Regions from separate parts of the Kocuria rhizosphaericola genome, predicted to be linked through region 1. Evidence: riboswitches for the same ligand, from Rfam matches in the RefSeq annotation. Region 1 holds a riboswitch; each other region holds the start of a gene.
What was found. A riboswitch is a leader RNA that binds a small molecule or an ion and turns the genes downstream of it on or off. The one in region 1 is predicted to bind S-adenosylmethionine.
Positions count from the first base shown of each region.

Region 2: linked by a shared signal. The riboswitch ahead of ACH9D2_RS13410 (cobalamin-independent methionine synthase II family protein) and the one ahead of ACH9D2_RS05815 (hypothetical protein) in region 1 are both predicted to bind S-adenosylmethionine.
Region 3: linked by a shared signal. The riboswitch ahead of ACH9D2_RS17880 (bifunctional o-acetylhomoserine/o-acetylserine sulfhydrylase) and the one ahead of ACH9D2_RS05815 (hypothetical protein) in region 1 are both predicted to bind S-adenosylmethionine.
Region 4: linked by a shared signal. The riboswitch ahead of ACH9D2_RS19075 (MetQ/NlpA family ABC transporter substrate-binding protein) and the one ahead of ACH9D2_RS05815 (hypothetical protein) in region 1 are both predicted to bind S-adenosylmethionine.

Region 1 is NZ_JBISWK010000052.1:3,096-10,144, forward strand. It holds gene betT (choline BCCT transporter BetT) at 1-559, opposite strand, end outside; gene ACH9D2_RS05795 (TetR/AcrR family transcriptional regulator) at 736-1,266, shown strand; gene cspE (transcription antiterminator/RNA stability regulator CspE) at 1,582-1,788, shown strand; gene ACH9D2_RS05805 (hypothetical protein) at 1,954-2,139, shown strand; gene ACH9D2_RS05810 (hypothetical protein) at 2,265-2,561, opposite strand; SAM riboswitch class IV at 2,965-3,090, shown strand; gene ACH9D2_RS05815 (hypothetical protein) at 3,105-3,338, shown strand; gene ACH9D2_RS05820 (PIN domain-containing protein) at 3,350-3,733, shown strand; gene ACH9D2_RS05825 (glycosyltransferase) at 3,737-4,906, opposite strand; gene ACH9D2_RS05830 (cell division protein PerM) at 5,079-6,716, shown strand; gene ACH9D2_RS05835 (hypothetical protein) at 6,605-7,049, opposite strand, start outside.
Region 2 is NZ_JBISWK010000131.1:1,255-8,303, reverse strand. It holds gene ACH9D2_RS13435 (acetyl-CoA C-acetyltransferase) at 1-37, opposite strand, end outside; gene ACH9D2_RS13430 (CoA transferase subunit B) at 34-738, opposite strand; gene ACH9D2_RS13425 (CoA transferase subunit A) at 735-1,472, opposite strand; gene ACH9D2_RS13420 (IclR family transcriptional regulator domain-containing protein) at 1,615-2,394, shown strand; gene ACH9D2_RS13415 (3-hydroxybutyrate dehydrogenase) at 2,449-3,204, opposite strand; SAM riboswitch class I at 3,376-3,478, shown strand; gene ACH9D2_RS13410 (cobalamin-independent methionine synthase II family protein) at 3,492-4,694, shown strand; gene ACH9D2_RS13405 (cobalamin-independent methionine synthase II family protein) at 4,744-5,955, shown strand; gene ACH9D2_RS13400 (alpha/beta fold hydrolase) at 6,028-6,789, opposite strand; partial or broken gene ACH9D2_RS13395 (MFS transporter) at 6,968-7,049, shown strand, end outside.
Region 3 is NZ_JBISWK010000175.1:10,905-17,953, forward strand. It holds gene ACH9D2_RS17870 (GDSL-type esterase/lipase family protein) at 1-265, shown strand, start outside; gene metX (homoserine O-acetyltransferase MetX) at 281-1,465, opposite strand; gene ACH9D2_RS17880 (bifunctional o-acetylhomoserine/o-acetylserine sulfhydrylase) at 1,462-2,874, opposite strand; SAM riboswitch class IV at 2,951-3,066, opposite strand; gene ACH9D2_RS17885 (VOC family protein) at 3,209-3,847, shown strand; gene ACH9D2_RS17890 (CPBP family intramembrane glutamic endopeptidase) at 3,886-4,665, opposite strand; gene ACH9D2_RS17895 (S9 family peptidase) at 4,738-6,909, shown strand; gene ACH9D2_RS17900 (alpha/beta fold hydrolase) at 7,006-7,049, shown strand, end outside.
Region 4 is NZ_JBISWK010000186.1:6,668-13,716, reverse strand. It holds gene ispG (flavodoxin-dependent (E)-4-hydroxy-3-methylbut-2-enyl-diphosphate synthase) at 1-876, opposite strand, end outside; gene ACH9D2_RS19090 (M50 family metallopeptidase) at 1,055-2,389, opposite strand; gene ACH9D2_RS19085 (methionine ABC transporter permease) at 2,585-3,184, opposite strand; gene ACH9D2_RS19080 (methionine ABC transporter ATP-binding protein) at 3,241-4,320, opposite strand; gene ACH9D2_RS19075 (MetQ/NlpA family ABC transporter substrate-binding protein) at 4,317-5,210, opposite strand; SAM riboswitch class IV at 5,310-5,426, opposite strand; gene dxr (1-deoxy-D-xylulose-5-phosphate reductoisomerase) at 5,498-6,772, opposite strand; gene ACH9D2_RS19065 (GlsB/YeaQ/YmgE family stress response membrane protein) at 6,900-7,049, opposite strand, start outside.

The DNA of each region.
Region 1 (7,049 bases):
GGATGCTCAGGGGCATGTTCCACCGATAGGCGAAGTAGCCGAAGGCCATGCCCATCAGGGCGTACATCGCCCAGCCGGTGACGCCGTAGTGGAACAGCGTCCACACCACGGCCAGGCGGGTGGCCTCGGCGGTCGCGCCCTCGCCCGTGGGCGGGCCGTAGTACTGGGTCACCGGCTCTGCGACGGAGAAGAAGAGCAGGTCGATGCCGATGCCGGCGGCGAAGAGCATCGCCGTCCAGGTGAACAGGTTGTACTGCGGCTTCGAGTGGTCGGGACCCATCTTGATGGTCCCCTCGCGGGAGAAGGCCACGACCAGGACGAAGACCGTCACCACGGTGGCGGTCAGGACGTAGAACCAGCCCATGTTGGTGGCGATCCAGCCCACCACGGCGCTGATCACGGTGGAGGCCTGGTCGGGCGCGAGGATCGCCCACAGGGAGAACAGGACGATGGTGACGCCCGAACCGGCGAACACCACCCGGTTCACGGTCGGCCGGGGGCGGTGGGCGCCGGTGGGGGCTCCCCTTGTGGACGTGCTGTCCTGCACGGCAGTGGTCATGGGGCAAATCCTTCTGTGGAGAGTGGTCCAGGGCGGGTGCACCCGGTGACCGGACCTGAACGGACCGGGCGGGGCGGGACGTCGTCGTCCTGTGGCGGGCCGGTGTGGTGCTGGACACCACATCGGCCGTGCGCAACATCGTGACACCTTCCTTCCGGTTGGTAAAGTATTTTTTCATGAGCACTTCCTCCCGTGAGCGGATTCTCGACGGCGCCCTCCAGCTGATCCGGAGCGGTGGCACGATCTCGCTCGCGTCGGCCGCACGGCAAGCGGGCCTGACCAAGCCGGGAGTGATGTACCACTTCCCCACCAAGGAAGCGCTGATGCTCGCCCTGGTGGACCGGGTGATGGACGGCTGGGACGCGCAGATGTCCCGCCGCCTCTCCGCCCCGCCGGAGCAGGTGCCGGCCGACGAGCGTCTGCGCGCCTACCTGGACTGGTGCCTCTCGGGCGAGGTCGACGAGACGGACCTGGTGATGCTCACGGACCAGCGGCTGCGCGCGACGCTCAAGGAGCGCTGGGTCGCGCGGGTGGCACCGTGGGTGGACCTGCCCGTGGACCTGCCCGCCGAGCGCCGGAGCCGGCTGCTGGCCGTGCGGCTGCTCGCCGACGGCGTGTGGTTCGCCGATGCCGCCGGCGTCTTCGCCCCTGACCTCGAGGAGCGGGCGCGGCTCCGGGCGGTCGCCGACGCCCTGCTGGCGGACTGAGCCGCGACCCGGTGGCGGCTGCTGGTCGAGCTCGGTGGCGTGCCGGCCTGAGTGGCTCCGGGCGGTGGGTTCGGAGTGCGCCCGCACCGCGCGGGGTCCTCGGGCGATGTCCGCGGTGCCCCGGCACCACCCGGGTGGTGCGGTCCCGGAACTCGTGTACAGTGGTTCGCAGTTGTTGAGGTTCGTTTTTGTCTTTCAAGCAGTTCGGCCCACTCGGGTGCAGCAGTTTTTCTGAGAAGACGTTTTCCATGCATCACAACTGTTTTGTTTCTCGAACGTCGGGAAACGTTCATCTCATGAAGGATCAGGTCTCCCATGACTACCGGCATCGTCAAGTGGTTCAACGCTGACAAGGGCTTCGGCTTCATCACCCCCGAGGACGGCTCCAAGGACGTCTTCGCCCACTTCTCCGCGATCAACTCGAACGGCTTCCGCTCGCTGAACGAGAACGACCGCGTCGAGTTCGAGACCCAGGACGGCCCCAAGGGCCCCCAGGCCGCGAACATCAACGTCATCTCCTAAGGATCCTGCTCGGGCCCCGGCCCGCAGATCCTCCAGAACCGTCGTCGGGCTCCGCCCGGCGGCGGTTCTGTCGTCGTGCCCCACGGGGGGCGTCTCACGGGGCAGAATCACTGGGAGAGAAGCGCGGGCGAGACGCGCCGCAGCAGAGCCCCGGGAGGAAGCACCGTGAGCGTTCCCGATCCGCGCCCCGCGGCGGCGGAGCCGGAGGACCCCTTCGTGGTCAACCGGATTCCCGACGCCGAGCTGGAGGTCACCGTGCCCTTCGAGCTCGAGGCCTCCGAGTGGGAGTTCGACGGCTCCGCCGACGAGGCCGGCGGCTGGGGCTCCGCGGGGGACTACGGTCTTGAGTGAGCGCCGTGCGGACCCCTCCGCACGCCTGCTCGTCCGTGTACCTGCACTCGTGCATCCACCGCGCCCGGCCACGACGGAGGCCGCAGCCCGATGGGCTGCGGCCTCCGTCGTGTCCTGCCCGCAGGCTACGCCGACAGCGGGAGGGACGAGGGGTGGAGCTTGAAGAACGGGTGCCGTCCGGTGGCCGCGAGGGCTCCGGGGACGAGGAGCTGGCGGTACTTGGCGCACCATTGCGCGGTTCCCTCCGCGTGCTCCGCCGCGGCGGCGAGGTCGTCGGCCTCAGGGCTCAGGTACTCCTGCACGTCCCCGTCGGTCGACGTGAGCCGGACGAGGTGCAGATCGGGGAGGGCGGTGACGGTCACGTCGATCCACTCCTCGCGCTGGTCGGTGGTGATGGCTGTTCTTTCTTCGGACATGGTCATGTTTTCTCCTGACGTTCTTGCAGGCATCCGATGGCGTTGCCCGCCGCTTCGTCATCCGATCCACCCGGGAACATCGGGTTGGCGCGCAGCGGGTCGGAGCCTCTCCACGGGCTCGTCGGGGATCGTCGATCTCCGGTCGAGCACGTGGACGCCGCATCTCGAGAAGCAGATCCAGGCTACCCCGGAGCTCCGACACCTCGACAAGCGAGTCGTGAGTTGTGTCACTGAAACGTAATGCTCGGGCTCGTCGTCGGCGCCGTCCCCGGTGTTCCGAGCCCATTCCAGCGGAGGGATGTGTCGCCGAGGTGTCGCAGCGGTGACGTCCCGGGGAAGACCGGCGCACAGGTGGGCGGCGCGGGATGCCGCCGGGGCGGAGCTCGCCGATGTGGTTCAATGGAGACAGCTTCAAGAGACCCGGTCGGCAAGCTCCGACTTGACCGGGCACCAACCCCATGTTCACGGGTGGTTCGGATGACGAAGCGGCTCGCATCACCGCCGCGGCGGTACCCGGTGCGAGCAAGAGCGCCCGAAGGATCCCCGGTCATGTCCGACCCCCGCACCCCTGCCCCCTCCGCCCGTGCCGGAGCGTTCTCCGAGACCGCCCCGGGCGTCCCAGCCGGAAGGGACCCGGTCCCGAGCGACCCGGCCCGGAGCGTCCCGCCCATCAGCGTCTCCGCCATGAGCCTCGAGGACTACGCCCGTGCCGTGCAGGCCCGCACCGAGTTCGTGGACTTCCTGCTGGCTCCGGCCCGCGGGGAGCTCGCCGCCGCGGCCTGAGGTCCCGCGCCGTGGACCTGCTCCTGGACCGTTCCGTGCTGCTGGGGGTGCGCACCCCGGAGCGCTGCCCCGGGCTGGCCGAAGCCCTGCGCCGGCACGGCCACCGGCGGCTGTTCCTGCCGGCCACGGTGCTCGGCGAGCTGCTCGCCGAGCGGCCCGACGAGACGCTGTGGGTGGAGCAGCTCGAGCTGCGCTTCCCGGGCCGGGTGCTCCCGGTGGACGCCGCCGTGGCCCGGGCGTGGGGCTCGCTGGGCGCGACGGTGGCCGCCGACCCGCTCGCCGGGCTCACCGCCGCCACGGCCCAGGTGCACGGGCTGACCGTGCTGACCGTGGAGCCGGGGCGGTACGCCGGCACCGGGGCGTCCGTGCTGGACGCGGCCCCCGCCCGGCGGTAGCCCTCAGCCGGCGCGGCGGTGGCGCGGGCCGCGCCCCCGCACCGAGAGCTCCACGGCGTGCTCGTAGTGCTCGAGCAGCTGTCCGACCAGGACGTCCCACGTCCGGCCCTGGACCGCCGCGTGCGCGGCGGCGCCGAACGCGGCCCGCTTCGCCTCGTCGCCCAGGAGGTCGACCACGTGCCCGCGGAGCGCACCGAGGTCGCCCGGGGGGTAGAGCCAGCCGGTGCGGGACCGGTCCACGAGGTCGAGCGGCCCGCCCCGACCGGTCGCGACGACCGGCACCCCGGAGGCCATGGCCTCCTGGATCGTCTGGCAGAACGTCTCGAACTCGCCGGGATGGACGAACACGTCGAAGGACGCCATGATGCGCGCGAGGTCGGCGCCGCTGCGCCGCCCGGTGAAGTGGGCCTGCGGGAGCCGGCGGCGCAGGGCGTCCTCCTCCGGCCCCGAGCCCACGACCACGAGCCGCGTGCCGGGCAGGTCCGCGACCGCGGCGAGGTCCTCGACCTGCTTCTCCGGCGCGATCCGGCCCACGTAGCCGACGATCCGCCGGCCGCCGCCGACCTCCTCCCGCCACTGCTCGTCCCGGTGCCGGGGGCAGAAGCGGGTGGTGTCCACCCCGCGCCGCCACAGGTGCACGTCGTGGACGCCGTGCTCGGTGAGCTGCCGGACCGCCGAGGTGGACGGCGCGAGCGTGAGCGTGGCGAGGTTGTGCATGGAGCGCACGTGCCCCCACAGGAGATGCTCGAGGAACGGCGCCCCGTACTTGGCCGCGTATCCGGGCACGTCCGTCTGGTAGACCGCCACGCACGGCACCCCGAGCTGCTGGGCCGCCAGGATCGCCCGGCGGCCCAGCACGAACGGGGAGGCCACGTGGACCACGTCCGGCCGGAAGCGCGCCAGCTGCCGGCGCACCCGCGCCACGGTCCCCCCGGCTACGCGCACGGCCGGGTAGCCGGTGAGGGGAACGGCGGGCAGCCGGTGCACCGGCACCCCGTCGAGGTCCTCGACGACGTCCTCCACGAGGCGCCCGAGCGGCGCGGGGTCGTAGGAGGGTGCCAGGACGGCGACGTCGTGCCCCCCGGCGACCAGCTGCTCGACGACCCGGAGCACCGAGTGGGTGACTCCGTTCAGGTGGGGGAGGAACTGCTCGGCGACCACGGCGACTCTCATGTGCGCGAGCCTGCCCGGGGCGGGCGACCGGACGGGAAGCGGCACGTGGCCCGCCGGTGAAGGCGCCGTGAAGCCTCTGCCGGGGCGCCGCGCGGGCGTGGGAGGATGGGCGGTGATGAACTCCCATGGCTCTTCCTCCCCCGCAGCACGCCCCGACCGCCGTGGCGTGCCGATGCCGCTGTGGCTGCAGGGCGTGCTGGAACTCGGCTCCGTGGCCGTGGTGTCCTACCTGCTGGTCCTGCTGACCGTCCTCATGGTGTGGCTCGCCGACGGCTTCGACACCCTCGGCCTGATCGGCGGGTTCGTGCTCTCCGGCCACGTGTGGCTGCTCGCCCACCTCACGCCCCTCCAGGTGGCCCTGGACCCGGGGGCGGGACTGCCCGCGACCACCGGGACGCTCAACCTCGTCCCGCTGGGACTGACCCTCGTGCCGTTCGCGCTCGCGTGGCAGGCCGGGAGGCGGCTGGCGCGCGCCTGCTGGGAGGGTCAGTTCTGGCAGCCGTACCTCAGCGGCCTCGCCGCCTACTGCGCGTTCGGCGCGGCGGCCGCGCTGCTGTTCAGCGGCGGGCCGGTCTCGGCGAGCCCGGTGGCCGCGGCCGTCTTCCCGCTCGTTCCCGTGGCCCTGGGCGCGTTCGTGGGCGCGTACCGGGCCTCCCGGTCGCTGCCGGGGCTGATCGGCGTCAACGCCGCCGCGTGGGTCGAGCGCACGAGCCAGTACTCCCGCTGGGCCGGGTCCTACGTGTGGGCCGTGCTGCGCGCCGGGTTCGTCGCGGCCGTCGCCGGGGTCGGCGCCGGGGCGGCCCTGCTCGCCGCCGCCCTGTTCTGGAACTGGAACGACGTGGTGGGCGTCTACCAGCGGCTCGGCACCGGCGTGCCGGGGGACACCGCGCTGACGGGGCTCCAGCTCGGCTACCTGCCCAACCTCGCCGTCTACGCCCTGGCCTGGGCCACGGGCGCGGGCTTCGACCTGGGCTCCGGCACCCACGTCTCCCCGCTGGGCACCGACGCCGGGCCCGTGCCGATGCTCCCGGCGCTCGCCGCGCTGCCGCCCGCGGAGCTGCCGGCGTGGGCGCTCGTGGTGGTCGTGCTGCCGGTCCTGGCCGGTGTCCTCGCCGGCTGGTGGTTCCTGCGCGAGGGGGAGAACCACCTGGACGACTGGATGGCGCTCCGGCTGCCCGCCCGCTGGATCACGTTCCCGCTCTCGACCCTGCTGACCGGGCTCTTCGTGGGCGCGGTCGCGGGCGTGCTGGTGATGCTGCTGAGCTGGCTGGCGCACGGCTCGCTGGGGCTCGGCCGGCTCACGGACGTGGGGCCCGACGGTCCGGCCGTCCTGCTGCTGTTCGGCGCCGAGGTGGCCGTGGGCACGGCGGTCGGCTGCGTCGTGGGACCGTGGCTCGAGCACGAGCCGTCGTTCGCGCCGCCCCGCGGTGCGGAGGACGGCGGGGACGGGACGCCTGCCGGCCGGCGCGAGGCGCGGCGGCGGCGCCGGGAGGAGGCCGCGGCGCGGCGCGCGATGCGCTCGGCGGGCCGGCGGAGCCCGCAGACCGCGGGCGGGGCCGGACGGAACGGGGACGACCGGGACGAGGTCGACCGGGACGGGGCCGATCGGGACGAGGTCGACCGGGACGGGGCCGATCAGCACGGGACCGACGGGGAGCGTGCCGAGGACCGGCGTGCCGACGCGGGCCCGTGGGCGGCTCAGGAGCGGGCCGTGGCGGGGTCCCGGTCCGCGGAGGCCTTCGACGTGGACGCGGTCGAGACGCCGGCGGCGGCGTCCGACGCCGGTGCGTCCGGTTCGCCGGAGAGATAGCTCCAGATCCCGTCCTCGAGCTCCTGCTGGCACTGCGCCTGCCCGGAGAGCGTGAGGGTGCCCGCGACGCACTCCTGGTAGGCCTCGGCCACCGGCCACAGGGCCAGACGGGCCCCGCCGGTGAGCAGGCTCAGCGTGCCCAGCACGATCGCGGCGACCGCGCTCAGCACCAGCAGCAGGCGCTTGTCCGAGCCGCGGGAGCGCACGAGGGCCGCGATGCCCAGCCCGATCCCGACGGCCGCCAGCACGACCCCGGCCACGGTCGGCCACAGGCCGGCACCGACGAGCACCAGGGCGACCGCCGCGCACACCAGTGCGCCTCCTGCCGTGCGG
Region 2 (7,049 bases), on a different contig from region 1:
CGCCGGACAGGACGACGACGTCGGTGGCGGTGCTCATCGGTTCTCCTCAGCGCCGCCGGGTGCGGCGGCGGTCTCGGTGGGGACGGTGTCGGGGGTGACGTCCTGCAGGTCGGTGCGGAAGGACGCCTCGGTCTTCTCGCGGATCTCGTCCTCGGTGACGCCGGGGGCGAGGCTGCGCAGCACGAGTCCGCCGTCCTCGACGTCGAACACGCACAGGTCCGTGACGATGCGGTCGACCACACGCACGCCGGTGAGGGGGAGGTCGCACTCGGTCTTGATCTTGGCGGAGCCGTCCTTGGTCACGTGCTCGGTCAGCACGACGACGCGCGGCGTGCCGGCCACCAGGTCCATGGCCCCGCCCATCCCCTTGACCATCTTGCCGGGGATCATCCAGTTGGCGAGGTCTCCGGTGCCGGAGACCTGCATGGCGCCGAGGATCGCGATCTTGACGTGGCCGCCGCGGATCATCCCGAAGGACGTGGCGGAGTCGAAGATCGAGGCCCCGGGCAGCAGCGTGATGGTCTGCTTGCCGGCGTTGATGAGGTCCGGGTCCTCGTCGCCCTCGTAGGGGAACGGGCCCATGCCGAGCACGCCGTTCTCGGACTGCAGCACCACGTTCACGCCCTCGGGCAGGTTGTTGGCCACGAGGGTGGGGATGCCGATGCCGAGGTTGACGTAGTCGCCGTCGGAGAGCTCGACGGCGGCGATCGCCGACATCTCGTCGCGGGTCCAGCTCATGCCTGGTCTCCGTTCTGCTGGGTGGCCCGCCCGGCGGGGCGGGGGCGGACGGTGCGCTGCTCGATGTCCTTGGGCGCGCCGCTGTACTGCGCGACGTGCTGGACGTAGACGCCCGGGGTCGCGACGTGGTCCGGGTGGATCCCGCCGACCGCCACGAGGTGCTCGACCTCGGCGAAGGTGACCTTCCCGGCGGTCGCGACGATCGGGTTGAAGTTGCGCGCGGTGTAGCGGTAGACGAGGTTGCCGTCGGAGTCGCCGGTGTGGGCGTGGACCAGGGCGATGTCGGCGACGATGCCGCGCTCCTGCACGTAGGTCTCGCCGTCGAACTCGGCGTGCGGCTTGCCCTCGGCCACGAGGGTGCCGACCCCGGTCTTCGTGTAGAAGGCGGGGATGCCCGCACCGCCGGCCCGGAGCCGCTCGGCGAGGGTGCCCTGCGGATTGAACTCGACCTCGAGCTCCCCGTCCAGGTACTGCTGGGCGAACAGCTTGTTCTCGCCCACGTAGGAGGCGAGGACCTTCTTCACCTGCCGGTTCTCGAGCAGGACCCCGAGGCCCTTGCCGTCCACACCCATGTTGTTGGAGACCACCGTGAGGTCCGTGACCCCGGAGTCCCGCACCGCGTCGATGAGATCCCGGGGGATCCCGCTCAGCCCGAACCCGCCCACGGCGAGCGTCATGCCGTCCCGCAGGCTCTCCGCCAGCAGCTCGGCGGCGTTGTCTCTGACCTTGGACACCCTGGCCCCTTCCTCTGGTGCGACTGTGACTCAGCACTCAATCTAGGGAGCCTCCACATGTCGGTCAACAGAACTGCCGGAATGACGGCAGTTCTCCTCAGCATCCGGCCATTCGTGCGCTCAGTGTCCATATAGTGGAGTCATGGGACAGGAGCGGACGAGCGGTTCGGGGACCCAGGTGGTCCACCGGGTGGGGCAGCTGCTGCGGGCCGTCGCGGGCCGCGAGCAGGGCAGCACGGTGGCGGAGCTCGCGGCCGGGACCGGGATGACCCGTCCCACCGTGCACCGGCTGCTCACGGGTCTGGCCGAGGAGGGTCTCGTGGAGCGCGCCGCCGGGACGGGGGCCTGGCAGCTGGGGCCGGAGCTGTACGTGCTGGGCGCGGTCGCGGCCCACCGCTATCCGATCCGGGAACTGGCCGGTCCCTCGCTGCGCCGGCTCGCGGAGGCCACCGGCGAGAGCGCGTTCCTCTCGGTCCGCCGCGGGATGGAGACCGTCTGCCTGGCGCGCGTGGAGGGCGCCTTCCCCATCCGCTCCCACGTCCTGTACGAGGGACTGCGGCTGCCGCTGGGCGTGGCCTCGGCGGGGCTGGCGATCCTGGCCCACCTCCCGGACCCGGAGGTGGACCGGGTCCTCGCGGCCACGGCCGGGGCCCGCGCCGGCTGGGGTCCGCTGCACACGCCCGAGCGGATCCGGGACCTGCTCGCGGACGTGCGGCGGGAGGGCTTCGCGGTGAACCCGGGGCTGATCGTCGAGGGCAGCTGGGGCATGGCCGCGGCGGTCTTCGACGCGACGGGGGCGCCGGTCTACGCGCTGAGCCTCACGGGCATCGAGCCCCGGTTCACCGGCGAGCGCCGGCAGCCCCTGGGGCGGGCCCTGCTCACGGAGGCCCACCGGCTCTCCCAGGAGCTGGGCCACCGCTGAGCCGGCGGGGCCGGCACCGGACCGGCACCGGGGGCCCCGCCGGGCGGGCGGGGCTCAGCGCGCGGTCCAGCCGCCGTCCATCGTGTAGGACGCCCCGGTGACCATGGACGCGTGCGGTCCGGCCAGCCACGCCACGAGGCTGCCGACGTCCTCCGGCTCCACGAGCTTCTTGACGGGCGTCTCGCCGAGCATGATCCGCTCCACCACCTCGGACTCGGGGATCCCGTGCACCGCAGCCTGGTCGGTGACCTGCTTCTCCACCAGCGGGGTGCGCACGTAGCCGGGGTTGACGCAGTTGCTCGTCACGCCGTGCGCGGCGCCCTCCAGGGCGATGGTCTTGGAGAGCCCCTCGAGTCCGTGCTTGGCGGAGACGTAGGCGCTCTTGTAGGGGGACGCCCGCAGCCCGTGCACGGAGGAGACGTTGATGACGCGCCCCCAGCCCTTCTCGTACATGTGGGGCAACGCCGCGCGCACCAGCAGAAACGGGCTCTCGAGCATGAGCACGAGGATGCGGTGGAAGTCCGCCGGGTCGAACTCGTGGAGGGGGGAGACCTTCTGGATGCCGGCGTTGTTGACCAGCACGTCCACCTCGAGGCTCAGCTCGGCGAGCGCCCCGGTGTCGAGCAGGTCCACCGCCCAGGCCCTCCCGCCCAGCTCGTCGGCGACGCGCTGCGCCCCGGCCTCGTCGACGTCGGCCACCACCACGTGGGCGCCGGAGCCGGCGAGCGCCCGGGCAGCCGCCAGGCCGATGCCGCTCGCCCCGCCCGTCACGAGCGCGGTGCGCCCCTCGAGGCCGTTGTCCTGGAACATGGAGATCCTTCCTTCCGTCCGCGGCGCCCACCGGGTCCGGGGCACCGGTCACCGTCACGGTATGTGATCCGGACCACGACGGCGAGCAGGACCGCGCGCGTCACAATCCGTCACGCCCGTCACGCGGGCGCCGAATGGCGCCGCGCCCGCCGGTGCGCTTGGATGGGACGGTCACCATCCAGAGCGGCCGAGAGATCTGGCTCGACGACGCCGCAGCAACCCGGGCGACGGTTCCCCGTCCCGCCTCCGGTGCTACCGCCAGGACCGATGGAAAGGACTTGCGACCCATGCTGCACAGTGCCGAGCGCATCCTCACGACCCACGCCGGATCCCTCCCCCGGACCCCGGCGCTGCTCGGGGCGAACCGGGCGAAGGGCAGCATCCCCGAGGCCGAGTACGACCAGCTCCTCCAGGACTCGGTGGTCGACGTGGTCCGCCGGCAGCGCGAGCTCGGCATCGACGTGGTCAACGACGGCGAGTACGGCCACGTCATGGCTGCGGAGGTCGACTACGGCGCGTGGTGGCACTACATCTTCGCCCGGATCTCGGGCCCCACTCCCGGTGAGGTGGGGCTGTGGGAGCAGGAGCCGCGGCGCGCCTCCCCCGGCAACGTCGTCCTGACGAGCTTCGGGGACCGCCGGGACCGCCAGGCCTTCGACGAGGCCTACACGGACCCCGCATCGGGCATCACCACGGGCAAGCAGGCGCCGTTCCCGGTGATCACCGGGAAGCTGGAGTACACGGGCCACGCGGCGCTGGAGGCCGACATCCGCAACCTCCAGGCCGCCCTGCAGGCCACGGGCGCGAGCGAGGGCTATCTCGCCGCGCTGTCCCCGGGTTCGTGCGCCCGCCTGGAGAACACCCACTACGCGGACGAGGACGAGGTCCTCACCGCGTGCGCGGAGGTCATGCGCGAGGAGTACCGGGCGATCACGGACGCCGGACTGATCGTGCAGATCGACGACCCCTCCATCGCGGAGAACTGGGACCAGGTCAACCCCGAGCCCAGCGTGGAGGACTACCTCGCGTTCACCCGCAAGCGGGTCGAGGCCCTCAACTACGCCCTCGAGGGCATCCCGGAGGAGCAGGTCCGTTTCCACCTGTGCTGGGGCTCCTGGCACGGCCCGCACACCACGGACCTCGGCTTCGAGCACCTGGTGGAGCTCATGCTCTCCATCAGGGCCGGCGGCTACAGCTTCGAGGCCGCCAACGCCCGGCACGAGCACGAGTGGAAGCTCTGGCAGGACCACGAGCTGCCCGAGGGCAAGGTCATCATCCCGGGGATCGTCTCCCACGCCACCAACGTGGTGGAGCACCCCGAGCTCGTGGCCGACCGGATCGAGCGCTTCGCCCGCCAGGTGGGCCGCGAGAACGTCATCGCCTCGACCGACTGCGGGCTGGGCGGGCGGATCCACCCGCAGATCGCCGTGGCCAAGCTCGAGACCCTCGCCCGCGGCGCCGAGCTCGCCTCCCGCCGGCTCTGGTCCTGACCGGCCCCGCCCGACTCCCCCGCCGTTCCCCAGGAGGACACCCGTGACCATGCAGAACACCGACCACGTGCAGACCACCCACGTGGGCTCCTTGCCGCGCACCCCGCGGCTTCTGGAGGCGAACCAGCAGTACGCCGACGGCGCCATCACGTTCGAGCAGCTCACCGGCGAGCTGGCCACGGGCGTCGAGGACGTGGTGCGCCGACAGCGCGAGATCGGCGTGGACGTCGTCAACGACGGCGAGTACGGGCACACCATGTCCAGCGCCGTGGACTACGGCGCCTGGTGGAACTACTCCTTCGGCCGCCTCGGCGGGCTCACGCCGTCCGACGAGGACCGGTGGGCGTCCACGGAGCAGAAGCGCTCCTCGCCCGGCAACATCGTGCTCACGAGCTTCCCGGACCGCCGGGACCGCGAGCGCTTCCGGGAGGCCTACGAGGACCCGGCGTCGGGCATCCTCACCGGGCGCTCCTCGACCAAGCAGCCCAAGATCACCGGGCCGCTCACCTACACCGGCCAGGAGGCCGTGGCCTCGGACGTGCGCAACCTCCGGGCCGCCCTGCAGGCCACGGGCGCCGGGACCGGGTTCGTCGCCGCCCTGTCCCCCGGCTCCGCGGCGCGCGTGACCAACGAGTACTACAGGACCGACGAGGAGCTCGTGTACGCGTGCGCCGACGTGATGCGCGAGGAGTACCTGGCGATCACCGACGCCGGGCTGACCGTGCAGATCGACGACCCCTCCATCGCGGAGTCCTGGGACCAGATCAACCCCGAGCCCACGGTCGAGGACTATCTGGCGTTCACACGGCTGCGCGTCGAGGCCCTCAACCACGCGCTGCGCGGGATCCCCGAGGAGCAGGTCCGCTTCCACCTGTGCTGGGGCTCCTGGCACGGCCCGCACACCACGGACCTCGAGCTGAAGCACCTCGTGGACCTGATGCTGACCATCGACGCCGGCGGCTACACCTTCGAGGGCGCCTCGGCCCGCCACGCCCACGAGTGGAAGGTCTGGCGCGATCACCGGCTGCCCGAGGGCCGCGTCATCATCCCCGGGGTGGTCTCGCACTCCACCAACGTCGTGGAGCACCCCGAGCTCGTCGCGGACCGGATCGAGCAGTTCGCTTCCGTGGTGGGCCGCGAGAACGTCGTGGCCTCGACCGACTGCGGACTCGGCGGGCGCCTGCACCCGCAGATCGCGTGGGCCAAGCTCGAGTCCCTCGTCGAGGGCGCGCGCCTGGCCACGGAGCGGCTCTACCGCTGAGCCGCCGCCCCTGGCGCCCCCGCCACGCCGCCGGGCCCGGTCCTCTCCGTGGGGGCCGGGCCCGGCCGCGTGTCAGCGGGCGAGGAACTCCTCGACGTCGGCCACGAGCGCGAGCGGCGTCTCGAACATCGGGTAGTGCCCGGCGTTGCCGATCCGGCGGATCTCGGCGTGCGGGAAGAGCTCGCCGTAGCTGTCCCGCAGGGACTGCTCCGTGACGGCCGGGTCGTGCTCCCCGTACAGGGCGAGGAGGGGGTTGGTGCGGCCGCGGACCTGCTCGGAGAGGTCGGTGTCCGCCCACGCCCGGAGGTACGCGGCGAACGCCTCCGGGATGGACCGCAGCAGCGATTTCTCCACCATGCGGTCCAGCCACGCGGAGGGCAGCCGGTGGCCGGAGGTCAGGTCGATGATGGCCCGCCGCGCCTCGGGGTTCTCCGCGGCGGACTCGAACAGCCGCCGCGCGTCGTCGTCGAGGTCGGTGCCCGTCCCCGGAGTGGGGGCGACCCCCACGAGCCTGCCGATCCGCCCCTCGGGAGCCTCCGCGAGGACCTTCTGCATGACCGAGCCGCCCATCGAGTGGCCCACGAGGTGGACGGGGCCGGCGGGCAGGCGGTCGATCACCGCGAGGACGTCCTTGGCGATCTCGTCCAGCGTGAAGCTGCCCGTCTCGCCCATCCGGATGCCGTAGCCGCGGTAGTCGAAGAACACCCAGCGGAACTCCTCGGTGTCCAGGTACGTGCGCCAGGGCCCCCAGCCGTCGGCCGAGCCGTACCAGCCGGGCAGGCAGACGACGGTGCGGGCGCCGCGGCCCAGGGTGATGGGGGCGTAGACGGCCATCGGTTTCCTCCAGGGGGTGGTCTGTGTCACATTGGTGATACAATGTTTGATTATTCCGCACGGATGGTGACAGGCGTCACTTCCGCCCGTAGTATCTCACTGAACTACCGAACGTTCGGTCATGTTGCGTTCGGTTCCGCCGAGGACGTCGCCGTCCCCGCCCACACAGGAGACTCCCATGGTCCACACTTCATCCGCCCCGGCCGGGCGGCACGAGATGTCCCGCGAGGAGCGCAAGGTCCTCGCCGGCACCCTCGTGG
Region 3 (7,049 bases), on a different contig from region 1:
CCGGATCGCGGTCGAGGTCCTCGACAGCCTGGGCATCGAGCACGGCCTGGCGCCCGAGGTCGTCCCCGACCGCCCTCCCTCGTCGTGGCGTCAGGCCCGGGCGGAGGACCTCGTCTGGGCCCACCGCTACCTGCGGCCGTGGGTGGCCCGCCGCATCCGCCGCACGAGCTCCGGGGCGCGGGTCCGGCCGAAGCGGCCGCACTTCGGCACCGCCACCGTGCCCGGGGGCGGGTTCGCGCCCGGGCACGGCACCGCGGACTCCTGAGGGTCCCGCCCCGGTTCAGGGACGGCGCAGCACGGTCTCCACGAGCAGCTTGCCGAGCTGGGGCGCCTCGATGAGGAAGCCGTCGTGGCCCGAGGGCGAGGTGAGGGTGTGCCGCCGGGCGCCCCCGGGCAGCGCGGCGGCCAGGACGTCGGACTCGCGGGGCAGGTAGAGCCGGTCGGAGTCCACCGCCGCCACGAGCCACTCGCACGAGGTCACGGACAGCGCCTCCTCGAGCGTGCCGCGGTCCCGGGCGACGTCGTGGGACATGAGCGTCTCGTTGACGGCCAGGTAGCTGTTGGCGTCGAAGCGCCCGGCGAGCTTGGACGCCTGGTGGTCGAGGTAGCTCTCCACCTGGTAGCGCCCCCGCCCGTCGGGGTGCGTGCCGATGACGCGCTCGTCGGCCTGCGGCGAGCGCCCGAACCGGTGGTGCAGCTCGTCGGCCGAGCGGTAGGTGATGTGGGCGATCCGCCGTGCCAGGCCCAGGCCCGTGACGGGCAGCGGCCCGTCGTAGTAGTCCCCGCCGCGGAAGTGCGGGTCCTGGCGGATCGCGAGGTTCTGCGCCTGGCCCCACGCCAGCTGCTCGGCGCTGGACTGGGCGCACGCGGCGACCACCGCGCAGGCCCGGACCCGGTCCGGATAGGTCACGGCCCACTCCAGGGCCCGGGCACCGCCCATGGAGCCGCCGATGACCAGGCGCCAGGAGTCGATGCCGAGGGTGTCGGCCAGTGCCGCCTCGGCGTGCACGGAGTCCCGGACGGTGACGAGCGGGAAGCGGGAGCCCCAGGGGCGGCCCTCGGGGTCCACGCTCGACGGCGCGGGGGTCGCCGGGCCCGTGGACCCGTAGCAGCCGCCCACGATGTTGGTGCAGACCACGAAGTAGCGGTCCGTGTCGATCGCGGCGCCGGGGCCGATCAGGCCCTCCCACCAGCCGCCGGTCTCCGCGGCGCGCCGCTCCGCCTCGGGGGCGCCGTGACGGGCCCTGCCCGCCGCCACGTGGGTGTCCCCGGTGAGGGCGTGCTCCACGAGCACCGCGTTGGACCCGTCCGGGGCGAGCGTCCCCCAGGTCTCGTAGGCGATCCGGACCTCGGGCAGCCGGAAGCCCGACTCGAGCTCCAGCTCGCCGATCCCGGCCATGCGCGGCACGCCGTCCTCGCGGACGGCGGTCCCGGCGTCGGCGCCCTTCACGACGGTCACGGTCACTCCTGTCCCCCGTGCACGGCCGCGGCCGCGGCGAAGCCCTGCCCCAGGTCCGCCAGGATGTCGTCGATGTTCTCCAGGCCCACGGACAGGCGCACGAAGCCGGGCTCCACGCCGGAGGCCAGCTGCTCCTCGGGCAGGAGCTGGCTGTGCGTGGTGGACGCCGGGTGGATCACGAGGGAGCGGACGTCGCCGATGTTCGCGACGTTCGAGTGCAGGGTCAGGGCGTCCACGAAGGCGGCTCCGGCCTCCCGGCCGCCGTCGAGGACGAAGCCCAGGATCGAGCCGGCGCCGAGGGGCGCGTACTTCTGCGCCCGCCCGTGCCAGGGGGAGGACTCCAGTCCGGCCCAGGACACCGAGCGCACGTCCTCGCGCGCCTCGAGCCAGCGGGCCACCTTCCCGGCGTTGTCCACGTGCCGCTCCATCCGCAGGGACAGCGTCTCGATGCCCTGCTCGATGAGGAACGCGTTGAACGGGGAGATCGCCGAGCCGAGGTCGCGCAGCAGCTGCACCCGGGCCTTGAGGATGTAGGACAGATTGACGCCGAAGGGGCCCTCCGCCCCCAGTGCCTGGGCGTAGACGAGTCCGCCGTAGGACTCGTCGGGCAGGTTGAAGCCGGGGAAGCGCTCCGGGTAGCGGCCGAAGTCGAAGGCGCCGGAGTCCACGATGACGCCGCCGATCGCCGTGCCGTGCCCACCCAGGAACTTGGTGGCCGAGTGCACCACGACGTCCGCGCCCCAGCGGAAGGGCTGGACCAGGTACGGGGTCGCCACGGTGTTGTCCACGATGAGCGGCACCTCGTGGTCGTGGGCGATCCCGGAGACGGTCTCGATGTCGAGGACGTCGTTGCGCGGGTTCGGGATCGTCTCCGCGAAGAAGGCCTTGGTGTTCGGCCGGACCGCCCGCCGCCAGGCCTCGGGGTCGTCCGGGTCCGTCACGAAGGTGGTCTCGACGCCGAGCTTGGGCAGCGTGTACTTGAACAGGTTGTAGGTCCCGCCGTAGAGGCTCGGGCTGGCCACGATGTGGTCGCCCGCGCCGGCGACGTTGAGCACCGCGAACGTGGTCGCCGACTGCCCCGCGCTGAGCATCAGGGCGCCCACGCCGCCCTCCAGGGCGGCGATCCGGTTCTCCACGACCTCCGTGGTCGGGTTCCCGATCCGCGTGTAGATCGGGCCGAGCTCGGCGAGCGCGAAGCGGTCGGCCGCGGCCTGGGCGTCCGGGAAGACGAAGGATGTGGTCTGGTGGATCGGCAGGGCCCGGGAGCCGGTGACCGGGTCGGGGCTCTGCCCCGCGTGGATCTGCCGGGTCTCGAAGGCCCAGCCCCCCGGGTTCTCCGGGGTGGGCCGTTCGGCGGTGAAGACGTCGGTGCCGGAAGCGGGGACGTCGGTGCTGGAAGCGGGGGACTCGGACATGCCGTGGGACTCCTTGCGGGTGTCAGGGGTCCCGTCCCGGCCGAGGCGGTGCGGCCGGGAAGGGCCGGGCACCGGGGACCCGCGCTTGCTCGCTCGCCGGTCGCGAGGAGCCTGGTCTTCACCCAGGGCACCCCACCGCGGTGGAGGGTTGCCGGCCAGCTAGCTGGGGCTTGGACGCTGGCGCTCATGACCTGGACAGCATTCTCCGGATTCGGGCGACACGGCGTCAAGCCGGGTCCGGCCGTGACGCCCGGCGCGGGGCGCCGGGGGCACCACGCCGGGCGCGTCGCAGACCGATTTGGAGACGAAACTCACAGGGTGCCACGATGAGCCCATGAGAGTCGACCACGTGTCCTACGCCTGCCGCCCGGAGGGCCTGGCGGCCACCACCGAGCGCATCGCGGACCAGCTCGGGATCGAGCCGGTCAAGGGTGGGGTGCACCCACGTTTCGGCACCCGCAACATGATCCTGCCCCTCACCAACCACCAGTACGTGGAGGTCGTCGAGGTCCTCCAGCACCCGGCGGCGGAGAAGGCGCCCTTCGGCCAGGCCGTGCGCGCCCGGTCCGAGGCCGGCGGCGGCTGGCTCGGCTGGGTCGTGGAGGTCGACGACCTCACCCCCTTCGAGCAGCGCCTCGGGCGCCGGTCCGTGCCCGGTCAGCGGGTGTTCCCGGACGGGCGGTGCCTCGAGTGGCGCCAGATCGGCGTCAAGGGCCTGATCGCCGACCCCCAGCTGCCGTTCATGGTGCACTTCGAGTCCGGCCCCGAGATGCACCCGTCGCAGGCGCGGATCACGGACGTGGGCCTCGCGGGGATGTGCATCGCCGGGGCCCCGGAACGGGTCGCCGAGTGGCTGGGCGCCCCCGTCGAGACCGCGCTCCAGGACCTGGAGGTCGACTGGCGCTATCCGGACGGCACCCCGGGGGTGCTCTCCGTCACGTTCACCACCCCGGACGGCCCCGTCACCATCTGAGGCCGGGAGGGCCCGGGGCCCGCCCGGCGGACCCCGGCTCAGCCCAGCAGCCGGGCGGCGCCGAGGAATCCCACGGCGTCCAGCAGGAAGTGCGCGACGACGAGGGGCATCACCCGGCCGGTGCGCCGGTAGAGCTCCGCGAACACCAGGCCCATCAGCACGTTGCCGAGGAACGGCCCGATCCCCTGGTACAGGTGGTAGCTGCCGCGGAACAGGGCCGTGACCACCAGCACCACGGGCCAGCTCCAGCCGATGCGGGTCAGCCGGTCGGTGAGGAACGCGACCACGACGACCTCCTCGACCAGGGCGTGGCGCACGGCCGAGAGCAGCAGCACGGGAACCGTCCACCAGTGCTCGGCGAGCCCGGACGTCGTGACCTCGGCGGTGACGCCCAGGGCCCGGCCCGCGCCGTAGAGCACCAGCGTCCCCAGCCCCATGAGCAGGAAGAGCACGGTGCCCAGGCCGAGGTCCGGGACGGGCATGCGGGCGTCGAGACCGATCCGCCGGCGGACCGTGCCCAGCGCACCGGCGGAGCCGGCGAGCAGGTACAGGGCCAGCAGCACCGGCACCAGGTCCAGGGCGATGCCGGTGAGCTGGCGCAGCAGGTCGAAGAGCGGTTGCAGGCTCAGCGGCGGGTTCATCGTGGCTTGCGCCTCGGACAGCGGCCCGCGGGCGAGGTGCTCGGCGAGGGAGAGCACCGCGTAGAGGGCCGAGGCGCCCAGGGACACGCCCAGGACCAGCAGCACCTGCAGCCACAGGTCGGCGCGGGTGGATCCGAAGGCGGGCGGTCGCGGGGCGAGGTGGGCCGGGGTGCTCATGCGGCCATTCTGGCACCGGCCCGGCCGCCCCGGCCCGTCCTCTCCCGGGACGACTTCCCTAGGATGGGGGCCATGACTGTCCTTCCCCCGCAGATCCGCCAGCAGCCCGTCGAGCGCGCCTTCCACGGCCACGTGTTCTCCGACCCGTACGAGTGGATGCGGGACAAGGACTCCCCCGAGGTGCTCGCCCACCTCGCCGCGGAGAACGAGTACGCGGAGTCCGCCACCGCCCACCTCACGGGGCTGCGCGAGACGATCTTCGGGGAGATCAAGGACCGCACCCAGGAGACGGACCTGTCCGTGCCCAGCCGCCGCGGTGCCTGGTGGTACTTCGCCCGCACGGTGGAGGGCGGCGCGCACCAGGTGTTCTGCCGGGTCCCGGCGGTGACCACCGGCGACGTCATCGCCGACTGGACCCCGCCCGTCGTCGAGCCCGGCACCCCCATGACCGGGGAGCAGGTGCTCCTGGACGCCAACGCGGAGGCCGCGAAGCACGAGTTCTACTCCCTCGGCAGCTTCGACGTCTCCGAGGACGGGGAGCTGCTGGCCTGGGCCGAGGACGTCACGGGCGACGAGCGCTTCACGCTGCGCGTCCGGGACCTCACCACGGGAGCGCTGCTCGCCGACGAGATCCCCGGGACGTTCTACGGCTCCTTCCTCACCCCGGACGCCCGCGCCGTCTACTACACCGTGGTGGACGAGTCCTGGCGCCCCCACCAGCTGCGCCGGCACGAGCTGGGCACCCCGGTGGCCGAGGACGTCGTCGTCCACGAGGAGGCCGATCCCGGTCTCTGGCTCGGGGCGGGCCTGTCCGCGGACCGCCGCTGGATCGTGGTGGAGGCGATGTGCTCCGAGTTCTCCGAGCAGCTCATCCAGCCGGTCGCGGACCCGGCGGCGCCGCTGCGGGTGGTGCTCCCCCGCACCGACCGGGTGCTCTACGAGGCGGAGCCCCTGCTGCTGGACGGGCGGGAGCAGATCCTGCTGACCCACGACCACGAGGCCCCGAACTCCCGGATCTCCCTCATGGACCCGGCCGACCTCGGCCGCCCGGTCGCCGAGGTGGCCCTGCGCGACGTCGTGCCGGCCTCGGAGACCGTCCGCGTCAACGGCTGCGCCGTGACGGCCACCCACCTGGTGGTCTCCGTCCGGGCCGACACCACGCTGCGGGTCCGACTGCTGCCGCTCCCCGGGCTCGGCACGGCCGCCCAGGCCGCCGCGGTGGAGCCGGAGTTCGCCGAGGAGCTCTACACGGCGAGCGTCTCCGCCGCGGAGCACGACGCCCCCGTGGTGCGCCTCTCCTACACGTCCTTCACGACGCCCCCGCGCGTCTACGACGTCTTCGTGGCGGGCGCCACCGGGGACGACGGCGCCCTGCCCGGCGAGCCGCTGCTGCGCCGCGAGGCCACGGTGCTCGGTGGCTACGACCCCGCCGACTACGCGGTCGAGCGGGACTGGGCGACCGCGGCGGACGGCACCCGCGTCCCCGTCTCCCTGATCCGCCGGGCGGACCTCGACCCCTCCGTGCCGGCGCCGGTGCTGCAGTACGCCTACGGCTCCTACGAGCACAGCACCGACCCCGCGTTCTCGGTCTCGCGGCTGTCCCTGCTGGACCGGGGCGTGGTGTGGGCCGTGGCGCACGTGCGCGGCGGCGGGGAGCTCGGCCGGACCTGGTACGAGCACGGCAAGAAGCTGCACAAGACGAACACGTTCACCGACTACGTGGCGGTCACCGAACACCTCGCCGCCCGCCCGGACGTCGACGAGCGGCGGATCCTGGTGATGGGGGGCTCCGCCGGCGGTCTGCTGGTGGGGGCGGTGCTCAACCTCGCCCCGGAGAAGTACTGCGGCGCGCTGGCCGCGGTGCCGTTCGTGGACCCGCTGACGTCCATCCTCGACCCCTCCCTGCCGCTCACCGCGCTGGAGTGGGAGGAGTGGGGCAATCCCATCGAGGACGCGCACGTCTACCGGTACATGCGCGACTACTCCCCCTACGAGAACGTCCGCTCCCTCCCCTATCCCCCCGTCCTGGCGGTGACGAGCCTCAACGACACCCGGGTGCTCTACGTGGAGCCCGCCAAGTGGGTCGCCGCGCTGCGGGGCGCCTCGACGTCCGGCGAACCGGTGCTGCTGCGCTGCGAGATGGCCGGGGGCCACGGCGGCGCCTCGGGGCGGTACTCGCAGTGGAAGGACACGGCCTGGGAGTACGCCTGGGTGCTGGACCGGCTGGGCCTCGCCGGGGCCTGACCGCGCCGTTCCGCCCCGCCCCTGGCAGCGGCGACGGGAGCGCGGACCGCCCGTCCCGCAGGGACGGGCGGTCCGCGGCGGAATAGACTGCGGGGCATGGGGAACGACCTGCCCGTCCACCGCACCGCCCTCGCCACGGG
Region 4 (7,049 bases), on a different contig from region 1:
GTAGACGTCCACCTGCGCGCGGCCGCACGAGGGGCAGGAGACGATCTCGAGCTTGCGCGGGCGCAGGCCGAGGGACTGCAGGATCTGGTTGCCGACCTTGACCTCCTCGACGGGCGGCGCCGAGAGCGAGACCCTGATGGTGTCGCCGATGCCCTGGGAGAGCAGGGCGCCGAAGGCGGTGGCGGACTTGATGGTGCCCTGGAAGGCGGGGCCGGCCTCGGTCACGCCGAGGTGCAGGGGCCAGTCCCCGCGCTCGGCGAGCAGCTGGTAGGCCCGGACCATGGTGACCGGGTCGTTGTGCTTCACGGAGATCTTGAAGTCGTGGAAGTCGTGCTCCTCGAACAGGGACGCCTCCCACACCGCGGACTCCACGAGGGCCTCGGGGGTGGCCTTGCCGTACTTGTCCATGATCCGCTGGTCGAGCGAGCCCGCGTTCACGCCGATCCGGATGGACACCCCGGCGGCCTTCGCCTCGCGGGCGATCTGCCCGACCTGGTCGTCGAACTTGCGGATGTTGCCCGGGTTCACGCGCACGGCCGCGCACCCGGCCTCGATGGCGGCGTAGACGTACTTCGGCTGGAAGTGGATGTCGGCGATCACCGGGATCGGGGACTTCATGGCGATGATCGGCAGGGCGTCGGCGTCGTCCTGGGACGGGCACGCCACCCGGACGATGTCGCAGCCGGTGGCGTTGAGCTCGGCGATCTGCTGCAGGGTGGCGTTGATGTCCGTGGTGGGGGTGGTCGTCATGGACTGCACGCTCACCGGCGAGTCGGAGCCGACGCCCACGGACCCGACCCGGATCTGCCGGGTCTTCCGGCGCGGGGAGAGGACGGGCTGGGGCGCGGCGGGCATGCCGAGGCTGACCGGGGTCAAGGAGTTCCTCCGAGGAATCGAGGGCAGGATCTGGAGCGGTGGCGCCGGGACCCCGTCACCGGGGCCGTCGCCGGTTCCCATTGTGCCCCATGCACCGGAGCCGACCCCGGCGCGCGGGGCGGAATTCCTCCCTCGCCGAACGCCCCGCGGCGCCGCCCCCGGGGCCCCCGGGAAGTGCTCAGAAGAGCCGGACCGGCTTGACGATGTCCGCGTAGACCAGCAGGACGGACATCCCGATCATCAGCACGGCCACCGCGTAGGTCACCGGCAGCAGCCGGGCGGGGTCGAACGGGCCGGGGTCGCGCCGGCCGAGCAGCCGCGCGCTCCCCCGCCGCAGCGCCTCCCACAGGGCCCCGGCGACGTGCCCGCCGTCGAGCGGCAGCAGCGGGAGCAGGTTGAACACGAACAGCGCCAGGTTGACGGAGCCGACCAGCCCCACGAGGGAGGCGGCCTTGTCCCGCAGCGCGATCTCCTCGTGCGCGGCGATCTCCCCCGAGATCCGGCCGACCCCCACCACGGAGATCGGCCCGTCGGGGTCCCGCGGCGCGTCGGAGAACGCAGCCTCCGCGACCTCGTAGATCCGCTGCGGCAGGTGCAGGACGACTCCGGCGATCTGCTGCAGCCCGTCGAGAACCGCCCCGGGCACCGCGGTCAGCGGCTGCCGGACGGGCTCGGTGGTGGGGCTGATCCCGATGAAGCCGACCTCCTCGTAGCGGGGGGCGCCGTCCTCCCCGGTCACCGCGGCCCCGGAGCCGTCGAGCACGGGACGCGAGGACAGGATCGGGGTGAGCTCGGTGGACACGGTCCGCCCGTCCCGCTCGACCACCACCGGGATCCGCTCCCCGGCCCGGTCGCGGATGCGGCCGGTGAGTTCGTCCCAGGAGGCGACCGGGGCGCCGTCGACGGCCGTGACGACGTCCCCGGGGCGCAGGCCCGCGGCGTTCGCGGGGGCCTGCGGGTCCTCCGGGCGGCACTCGGTCTGCCCGGCGGTCTGGCGCTCGGCGGTGACCACGCACTCGGAGACCCACGCGACCGTGGTGGTGGGCGTCGCCGTCCCGAAGCCGGAGAGCAGGACGGCGAGGCACAGGGCACCGAGCAGCAGGTTCATCACCGGGCCGCCGAGCATGATGACGATCCGCTTCCACACGGGCAGGCGGTAGAACACGCGGTCCTCGTCCCCGGGGGCGAGCTGGTCGGCGGCGGCGCCGCGCGCCTCGGCCGCCAGCTGCTGGAACACGCCGGTGCTCGAGGCCCGGGCCGTCGCGCCCTCACTCGCCGGCGGGTACATCCCCACCATCGAGATGTAGCCGCCCAGCGGGACCGCCTTGAGCCCGTACTCCGTCTCGCCCCGCCGGCGGGAGAACACGGTGCGCCCGAAGCCGACCATGTACTGCGTGACGCGCACGCCGAAGAGCTTGGCCGGCACCAGGTGGCCGATCTCGTGGAGGGCGATGGAGACCGCGATGGCGACCGCGGCCAGCAGCACGCCCACGAGGAACAGCGCGACGCCCATCCGTCGGACCTCCCGGGATCGTCGAAGGTCCCCGGCGGGCGCCGGGGACGGCGGGTCCGTGCGCTCGGCACGGCGAGGACCAGTCTGCACCACCATCCTGGACGGTGCGTGGCAGGCGCACCAGTGCACGACGACGGCCGGTGCGCCTCCCGGAGGAGACGCACCGGCCGTCGCGGGGCGCGCGGGCGGCCTGCCTCAGCGGCGCAGGATCCGCCGGGCCAGTCTGTTGCCCACCACCTGCACGAGCTGGACCAGGACCACGATGACGGCGACCGCCGCCCACGTGACCTCGTCGTTGAACCGCTGGTAGCCCAGCCGCAGGGCGAAGTCGCCCAGGCCGCCGGCGCCGATGGCCCCGGCCATCGCGGACATGTCCGTGATGCCGATGACCAGGAAGGTGTAGCCGAGCACGAGGGGGCCCAGCGCCTCGGGCAGGATCACCGTGGTGATGATCCTGGCGCGGGAGACCCCCATGGAGCGGGCGGCCTCGACGACGCCGGGGTCCACGCTCATGAGGTTCTGCTCCACGATGCGCGCCACCGCGAACATCGCCCCGATGGTCATCGCGAAGATCGCCGCGTTGGGCCCGAGCCGGGTCCCGACGACCTCCTGGGTCACCGGTCCGAGCGCGGCCAGCAGGATGATGAACGGGATCGGCCGGACGAAGTTCACCACGAGGTTGAGCCCCTCGTGGACCGCGCGGTTCTCCAGGATGTTGCCGCGGCGGGTGACGTAGAGGCCCACGCCCACGAGCAGTCCGAGCGCACCGGCGAGCAGCAGCGTGACGGCCACCATGTAGAGGGTCTCCCCGAGCGCGGCCAGCAGCTCGGGTCCCAGGACGGACCAGTCGTTCACGCGGCCACCTCTCTCAGGGTCGTGATGCGGGACATCTCGTCGACCACGGCCTGCACAGCCGCGTCCTCGCCCGTCAGCTCGAAGGTCAGGGACCCGAAGGACTGCTCCTGGAGCACGCTGATCCCGCCGTAGGCGATGGTGAAGCGGACTCCGCGGGCGGCGCCGTCGGAGAGCACCCCGCCGATGTCCACGCCGTCGCCGACGTCCACGATCACCAGGCGGCCGCGGTGGGCGCGGCGCAGCCGCTCCACCTCGCGGGCGTCGGGCACCGAGTGCAGGACGGAGGAGACGAAGCGGCGGGCGGTCTCGGTGCGGGGCCGGGCGAAGATGTCCACGGTGGAGCCGTGCTCCACGACCTTCCCGTCCTGCATCACGGCCACCCGGTCGGCGATCGCCCGGACCACGTCCATCTCGTGGGTGATGATCACGATGGTGATCCCCAGTTCCCGGTTGACCCGCTGCAGCACCTGGAGCACCTCCTGCGTGGTCTCCGGGTCGAGGGCGCTCGTCGACTCGTCGGCCAGGAGCAGCTTCGGACTGGTCGCCAGGGCGCGGGCGATGCCCACGCGCTGCTTCTGCCCGCCGGAGAGCTGCTCCGGGTAGTTGCGGGCCCGCGCGGACAGGCCCACGAACTCGAGCAGCTCGGCCACCCGGGCCCTGCGCTTCTCCTTGGGCCAGCCGGCCCGCTTGAGCGGGTACTCGACGTTGCCGGCGACGGTGCGGGAGGTGAAGAGGTTGAACTGCTGGAAGATCATGCCGATCTCCTGCCGCACGGGCGCCAGCTCGGTCTCGCGCCGGCCGGCCACCTCGAAGCCCTCCACGGTCAGGGAGCCCGAGGACACGGGCTCGAGCCCGTTGATCAGGCGCACCAGGGTGGACTTGCCGGCCCCGGAGTAGCCGATCACGCCGAAGATCTCGCCGCGGCGGACGTCGAGGCTGACGTCGTCGACCGCGAGCACCTCCCGCGCCGCCCGCCCCGAGCCGGTGCGGAAGGTCTTGGAGACGTTGCTGAAGCGGACGAGCACCTCGTCCGGGCGCCCGGGTGAGGGCGGCCCGGCGGGGACCGCCGCGCTCACTGCTCCTGGTCCTTGAGCTCCTGCTGGTAGCGCTCGGTCAGCTCCTGCAGCTCCTGCTGCTCCAGCTGCAGCGGCACGGCGGTGTCCTTCGTCTCCGTCATCTCGGCCTCGAGCACGGGCTCCTCGTGGTAGAGGCCGGCCACCTGCTGGAGGGTCTCGTCGTCGGCGAGCTCCTCGGTCGTGGTGAAGAGGTTGACATAGGCGCGCGAGCCCTCGGCCTCGGGGTCGTCCTGGGCGAGCGCCGACTTCGGGTCGATGTCCGCCCGCGAGAGGAAGTCGTTGTTGATGACCGAGCCGGCCACCGAGTCCAGCGAGAGCACCGTCTGCTCCGCGGAGACCGGGGTGACCTTCACCGTCGAGGCCTCGGTGTCGACGTCGAGCTCGGTGGGGATGAGGGTGTCGGAGGTCAGCTCGACCAGGCCCGCGGACTCGAGGACGAGCAGGGCGCGGGAGAGGTTCACGGCGTCGTTGGGCACCGCGATCTCGTCGCCCTTCTGGAACTGCTCGACGGAGTCGTACTGGTTGGAGTACAGGCCCAGCGGGTAGATCGAGGTCGAGCCGATCGGGGTGATCGAGCCCCCGGCCGAGTTGTTGTAGTCCGCGAGGAACGGGATGTGCTGGAACCAGGTCATCTCCACGTCGCCGGACTCGGTGGCGGGGTTCGGCTGGTTGTAGTCGGAGAAGTCGACGTACTCGACGGTGATGCCCTGCTCCTCGGCCAGCTTCTTGAGGGCGTCGTGGGTCGGGTCGGTGCCCACGACACCGATGGTGACCTTGTCGTCGGCGAGGACGCCCTCGCCGGAGGACTCCCCGGCGGAGCCGCCGCAGGCGGTGAGGGTGAGGCCGAGGGTCGTGGCCAGGGCGAGGAGGGGGAGGCGCTGCGATCGCATGTGGTGCCTTTCCGTGGGTCCGTAGGTGTCGGAGGTTCCACCAGGGCCGGGATCCGGCGGCGACGGCCGATCGGCGCGCGGAAGGGCGCGGTGGGCGTCGAGCCGTACTTGCCGCCGACCGTCGTCGGCCGTGGCCGGATGGTTCACCTGGGGCACCCCACTACGGGAGAGGGTTGCCGCCCAGCAAGCCAGGGCTTCGTGCTGGGACTCGTCATCCGGCGGACAGACTAGCACGGCGGCGCCGGGGTCCGGTGCCCCGGTGCGGGCGCCCGGGCGGAGGCGCCCGGTCAGCCGGCGAGGACCTCGCGGGCCCGGCGGCGGGCCCGGCGCTCGGCCGCCAGGACGGCCTCGAGCTCCAGCGGGCCGTCGTCGTCGTGCTCGTCCAGCACCGCCGCGACCGTGTCCACGATGGCCGGGAACCGGATGCGGCCGTCGTGGAAGGCGTGCACCGCCTCCTCGTTGGCCGCGTTGAACACGGCGGGGAACGTCCCGCCCCGCTCCCCCGCCGCCTTGATGAGCTCGACGGCGGGGAACGCCACGGGGTCGAGGGGCTCGAAGGTCCACTCGGTGGCGCGCGTCCAGTCGCACGGCAGGGCCGCGCCGGGCACCCGGTGGGGCCAGGCCAGACCGAGGGCGATGGGCAGGCGCATGTCCGGGGGCGAGGCCTGGGCGAGGGTGGAGCCGTCCACGAACTGGACCATGGAGTGGACCACCGACTGCGGGTGGACCACCACGTCGATCCGCTCGAGGGGCACCTCGAAGAGCAGGTGGGCCTCGAGCACCTCGAGGGCCTTGTTCACCATGGACGCCGAGTTGGTCGTCACCATCAGGCCCATGTCCCACGTCGGGTGGCGCAGCGCGTCCGCCGGCGTGACCGTCTCGAGCTCCGCCCGGGACCGGCCGCGGAACGGGCCGCCGGAGGCCGTCAGCACGAGCCGGTCCACCTCCCCGGCGGAGCCGCCGCGCAACGCCTGCGCGAGCGCGGAGTGCTCGGAGTCCACGGGGATCAGCGCGTCCGGGTCCCCGGTGGCCGCGGCGGCCGCCTTGACGAGGGCGCCGCCGGCGATCAGCGACTCCTTGTTCGCCAGGGCGAGCTTGTGCCCGGCCCGCAGCGCCGCCAGCGTGGGGGCGAGCCCGATGGAGCCGGTGATGCCGTTGAGCACGAGTTCCGCGCCGGGATGGGCGGCGGCCGTGGACGCGGCGTCGGGGCCGTGCTCGATCTCGGGGCGGTAGTCCCCCGCCCGGGCGGACGTGGCCCGCTCCGCGATCAGGCGGGCCAGCCGGGCGGCGTCCTCGCCGGTGCCGCTCGTGGCCACGAGCGCGGCGCGGGTCTCGACGGCCTGGTCGGCCAGCAGCTCGAGGCGGCTCCGTCCGGCGGCGAGGGCGACCACGGTGAACGGGGGCTGCCCCTCGAGTTCGCGCGCGGCCCGCACGACGTCGAGCGCCTGGGTGCCGATGGAGCCCGTCGAGCCGAGGACGCTGATCCTGCGGGGACCGGCGGCGACCAGGGCCTGCAGCTCGGGCGTCTGACGGGTGCGGGGCGAGGAGGCGAGGGGCGTCATGGCCCCAGTATCCCTCGGAGGCCGCCCAGGACCGGTGCCGCGGCGGTGCGCCGCCCCGGGCGCGGACGCGACGAGGCCCCGTCCACCGGGAACGGTGGACGGGGCCTCGCGGACCGGTGAGGTCGGGTCAGTGCGTGGCGCGGCCCTTGCGGCCGGTGATCAGGCCCCAGATGAGCAGCACGATGAGCGCGCCGCCGATGGCGAGGAGCCAGGTGGTCAGCGAGAAGAAGGTGCTGATGTCGACGCCGAACAGCGCCGAGCCGATGAAGCCTCCGAG